DNA from 2 places in the Aureimonas sp. AU20 genome. Region 1 is predicted to be linked to the other one. Evidence: predicted binding sites of a transcription regulator. Region 1 holds the regulator's gene; the other holds the start of a gene.

Region 1 (2,455 bases):
GCGCGCCCATGCCGCTCCGCCAGCCGATGATCCATTCGGTGGGCGCCACGGCCCTTAAGATGGACCCGGACGCCGGCGCCTTCGAGGAGGCCCAGCCGTTCGGTCATTCCGAAGGCGGCGAGGTCGTGCCCATGTCGCGCAACCTGACGCTGGTGCAGCTTTCCGACCGCACCTGCAAATGGCCGCTGGGCGACCCGCTGAGCCCGGACTTCCGCTTCTGCGGAAACCATTCCCAGGACTCCTCGCCCTATTGCAAGCACCACGCGCGCATCGCCTTCCAGCCGATGTCGGAGCGCCGCCGCGTTCGCTAAGGGCGTTCCCCGGCAAGGCGGAAACGCTTTTCCGAGACATGAGACGAAATCGTGGACCTTGCAGCGTTCCGGCAAGCCGGAATGCTTCAGGCGCTTTCCATCCATCGCGGTTTAGAGCCCGGCCTTCGCGCCGGGCTTTTCTTTGCGCCGGCCGCTCCCCCGGCCTTCCTGCCAGAAAGCGTCTCCCGCTCGCGCCTGTCCTGCGTTATGAGGCAGGCCATGCGAGCGGAAGACGCTTTCTGATCTGGGCGCCGGTCCGGCCGGCGCGCGAGGCCCCTTTCGAAAAGGCTATGACATGACCGATACCCCCGCCCTTCCCGACCGTCTGGCGATCGACCCGGACAGCCCGTTCCATGACGAGGCGCTGCTGGCGCGCGGCATCGGCATCCGCTTCAACGGTAACGAGAAGACCAATGTCGAGGAATATTGCGTCAGCGAAGGCTGGGTGCGCGTGGCCGCCGGCAAGGCCAAGGACCGCCAGGGCAAGCCGCTCTTGATGAAGCTGAAGGGCACGGTCGAGCCCTATCTGAAGGACGAGAGCGCCGAGGGCTGATCGCCCTCGTCCGCCAAACGAAAACGCCGCGAGCAGCCGTTTGGCTCTCGCGGCGTTTTCGTTTTGGAAGGACGGCTGAGCCTCAGCTCGCCTCGGCCCGTTGCTGCACGGGCCGCGCGGCGGCGGTGAAGTTCTCGTCCAGCGAATAGCCCGCCCCGCGCACGGTGCGGATCGGGTCGCGCTGGCGGCCCCGGTTGATGGCCTTGCGCAGACGCCCGACATGGACGTCCACGGTGCGCTCGTCGACATAGATGTCGCGACCCCAGACGCCGTCCAACAGTTGCTCGCGCGAGAAGACGCGGCCGGGCGACTGCATGAGGAACTCCAGGAGGCGGAACTCGGTGGGTCCGAGCTTGACCTCGCGGCCGGCGCGGCGCACGCGATGCGTCTCGCGGTCGAGGTCGAGATCGCCCGCCACGAGCTGGCTGGAGATGCGCTCGGGCTTCACCCGACGCAGCATGGCGCGCACGCGGGCCATGAGCTCGGGAGTCGAGAAGGGCTTCACGACATAGTCGTCCGCCCCGACCGAAAGGCCGCGCACCCGCTCGCTTTCCTCGCCGCGCGCCGTCAGCATGATGATCGGCAGGCGTTCGGTCTCGGGCCGCGTGCGCAGGCGCCGGCAAAGCTCGACGCCGGACAGGCCGGGCAGCATCCAGTCCAGCAGAAGAAGGTCGGGCACGCCCTCTTTCAGCCGCAGGTCGGCCTCGTCGCCACGCGCGATCACGTCGACGTCGTAACCCTCGGCCTCAAGATTGTAGCGAAGGAGGACGCCCAGCGCCTCCTCGTCCTCGACGACGGTGATCCGGGCGCCCATGCGACTTACCCGTTCAGGCCGGAAGAGGGCGAGGCGATCGAGGGCGTCGAGTCGCTCTTGGGCCGCTCGACCTCCATCTGTTTGCCGGTCTTGATGTAGTAGACCGTCTCGGCGATGTTGGTCGCGTGGTCGCCGATGCGCTCGATGTTCTTGGCCGAGAAGAGAAGATGCGTGCAGGCCGTGATGTTGCGCGGATCTTCCATCATGTAGGTCAGGAGTTCGCGGAAGAGCGAGGTGTAGAGCGCGTCGATCTCGGCGTCCTGGGCGCGGATTTCCAGTGCCCGCACGTCGTCGCGCGTGGCATAGACGTCGAGCACGTTCTTCAGCTGGCCCAGCGCCAGTTCCGACATGTGCTCGATGCCGCGCACCAGCTGCACCGGCTGCTTGTGGTCGGTCACCGCGATCACGCGCTTGGCGATGTTCTTGCCGAGATCGCCGATGCGCTCGAGATCGTTGGAGATGCGGATGGCGCCGACGATCTCGCGCAGGTCGTGCGCCATCGGCTGGCGCTTGCCGATCGTGAGGACCGCGCGTTCGTCCACTTCGCGCTGCAGCGTGTCGAGAAGGATGTCGTCGGCAACGACGGACTGCGCCAGACCCCAATCGGAGCGGATCAGGGCGGAGACCGCCTGCTCGACCATGCGCTCGGCCTGGCCGCCCATTTCGGAAATGCGACGAAGGATGAATTTCAGTTCGTCGTCGTAGGACGAGACGATGTGATGTTCCATGAAACGAACTCTCCCTGTTTCGCGGAGAACGACTCCCGGCCCGATAAGG
Region 2 (2,455 bases), 1.6 Mb from region 1:
AGGCCTCGTCGAAGAGGATGTATTCGCACAGATGCCCGATCCGCTTCAGGATCATCTCGGCATTGTGGATCGTGCCGTCATAGGTGCACTGCTCCACCACGGCGACGCGGAAGGGGCGGGGCTTCTTCCAGGCCTCGGGGTCCTTCACCAACGGATGGGTGCGGATGCGCTCGCGCAGCGCCGCCTCGTCCAGCGAGGCGAAGTCCATCGGGCCGATCAGCCCGTAGGAATTGCGGGCCGTCGGCACATAGACCGGGATGCCGCCCGAGATCAACAATGCGCCGTGATGGGCGGCCTTGTGGTTGTTGCGGTCGAACAGGACGAGGTCGCCGTCCGTCACTAGGGCGGCCAGCGCCACCTTGTTGGAGGTGGAGGTGCCGTTGAGGACGAAATAGGTCTTCTCGGCGCCGAAGATCTTCGCCGCTTCCTTTTGCGCGGCGAGCGCCGGCCCTTCGTGGGTCAGGAGATCGCCGAGATCCAGCACCGAATTGTCGAGATCGTCGCGGAATACCGCCTCGCCCAGATGCTCCATGAACACCCGGCCGATCGGCGAGCGGCTGTAGAAGACGCCGCCATTGTGACCCGGGCAGGTCCAGAGCTGGTTGCCCTCCTCGGCATAGTCCACCAGCGCGCCGAAGAAGGGTGTCTTCAGCGTCTCGGCATATTGCTTGAGGCGGCTGATGAGATTCTTGGCGATGAAGGCCGGCGTTTCCTCCGACAGGAAGACATAACCGTCGATGAAGTCGAGCACCTCGACCGGCACGTCCTCGAAGCGCTTGCGGCGGATGAGAAGGATGATCGGGAAGTCGAGCCCGCGCCGGCGCATCAGGTTGATGAGCGCGGCGGTCTTGCCCTCCAGCCCCTTCTTGCCCCAGTCCACCATCATGCAGCCGATGGCCGCGTCCGTCTGCACGGAGATGGCGGCGTCCTCCAGCGTGCGGGCGCGCACGACCTCGAAACCGGACTTTTCGATCTCGTCGACGATCTGGTTGTACCGGGCGCCTTCCAGGTCGTCGGCGTCGAAGGAAGGCGTGGCGAAGAGGAAGGTAAAGCGTCTGAAATAGTCCATGAGGCACCCGGTTCGTCGTGGCGCGGACTGTCGGTGCGTTTCATGACAGGACCAAGACAGTCCGCCATTTCAGCCGCCAAGCGCCCGACAGGGCCGATGAGAAAAAGGAAAAGGGGAGAAGGGCGGGACGCCCGGCGGGGCGACGCGCGCCCGAAAACGAGACGGACCCGGCGCGCCGCTAGGCGCGCGGGTCCGCTCGCAAGAAGGGTTCGGGCAATCAGCCCTTGGTGGTCTGCGCGGGGGCGGCGGGCCGGTTCCCGATCATGCGCCAGTTCTTGTAGAACAGCGACTTCATCTGGTCGGCGATCATCGACACGCCCGAAAGGAGCGCACCGAGGAAACCCGGCACCGGGGTCGGCCGGATCACGTCCATGAAGACATTGTAGCGCCGCGCGTCCACCTCGTTCACCGAGCGATGAAACAGCGTGTCGTCGAAAATGTAGAGCGGGTTGTCGCGCCAGAGATGGCGCGCGCCGTTGCACTCGATGAAGACGCGGTCGCTGTCGGCCGGCTTGAGGTTGAGCAGCACGCGCAACGTCAGGCGCAGCGGGCCGTAATGCCAGGTGGTGGATTCCTTGCCGGAGAAGACCGAAACCGCGATCGTCTTGACGTATTTGAACTCGCGGTTGAACTCCGGCACCGTGTCGATATTCGGCTTACCGTACCAGCGATAGACATACATGCCCCGCCGCCCGTCATGGAACTTGGCGTCGATCTCGCTCGTGATCTCGTCACGCCGGCTGCGGAACGTGTCCAGCACGGTCTCGATCTCGGCGCGCCATTCCGGCGGGAAGTCGTCCAAGGTGTAGACGCCCGGGTTGCGGCGACTGAGAAGATCCACGAACAGGTTGAAGGGCGAGAGCAGCCAGGTGAGAATGCCGTTGCCCATGAAGTAGCGACTGACGAGGAGGCGGTTCTTGCCCTTGTTGCGCGATACGTCGATCGCGCCGCAGACGAGCCAGAACGCCGTCAGGATGGGCACGAACCACAGAAGCAGCGCCAGAACGGGAATCGCGATGGCGGCGCGGCGAAGCGCCTTCTTCTGGCCCTTGGTCATGGAATGGGTCCGCCTGCTATCCGAATCGGTTCGGCATAACGCACATTTGATTGTGGCGCGCGCAAGAGCTCCCTGTCGCGGCTCCGCAATTTTTTCGCCGGCGTGGCGGGCAGGTCGCCGCGGATGCCGGAGAGGGCCTCGCAAGCCCGCTAGCGCACGGCTTTCAAGACATCCGCCAGCCCGAGAGTGGGGGCGGCGGGGCGCGTCAGGTCGAGACTGTTGCCGAGCAGTTCGACATGGCGCCGCATCAGATCGGCCGCCGCCTCGCCCTCGCCCCGTGCGAAGCAGCCGACGAGCGCGTGATGGGCGTGGTCGTCGCACAGCGCTTC

The links. Region 1 encodes PhoB, which activates phosphate uptake and scavenging genes when phosphate is short. Its sites were predicted from a motif close to TGTCATNNANCTGTCAT; they were not measured.
Region 2: the regulator PhoB is predicted to act here: its motif matches at 1,112-1,128, upstream of M673_RS05610 (Orn/Lys/Arg decarboxylase N-terminal domain-containing protein).

The regions. Positions count from the first base shown of each region.
Region 1 covers NZ_CP006367.1:3,411,958-3,414,412, forward strand. The annotation lists gene M673_RS25160 (GcrA family cell cycle regulator) at 1-311, shown strand, start outside; gene M673_RS15555 (DUF3297 family protein) at 607-864, shown strand; gene phoB (phosphate regulon transcriptional regulator PhoB) at 947-1,678, opposite strand; gene phoU (phosphate signaling complex protein PhoU) at 1,684-2,406, opposite strand.
Region 2 covers NZ_CP006367.1:1,247,442-1,249,896, forward strand. The annotation lists gene M673_RS05610 (Orn/Lys/Arg decarboxylase N-terminal domain-containing protein) at 1-1,069, opposite strand, end outside; gene M673_RS05615 (aspartyl/asparaginyl beta-hydroxylase domain-containing protein) at 1,287-2,126, opposite strand; gene M673_RS05620 (GntR family transcriptional regulator) at 2,276-2,455, opposite strand, start outside.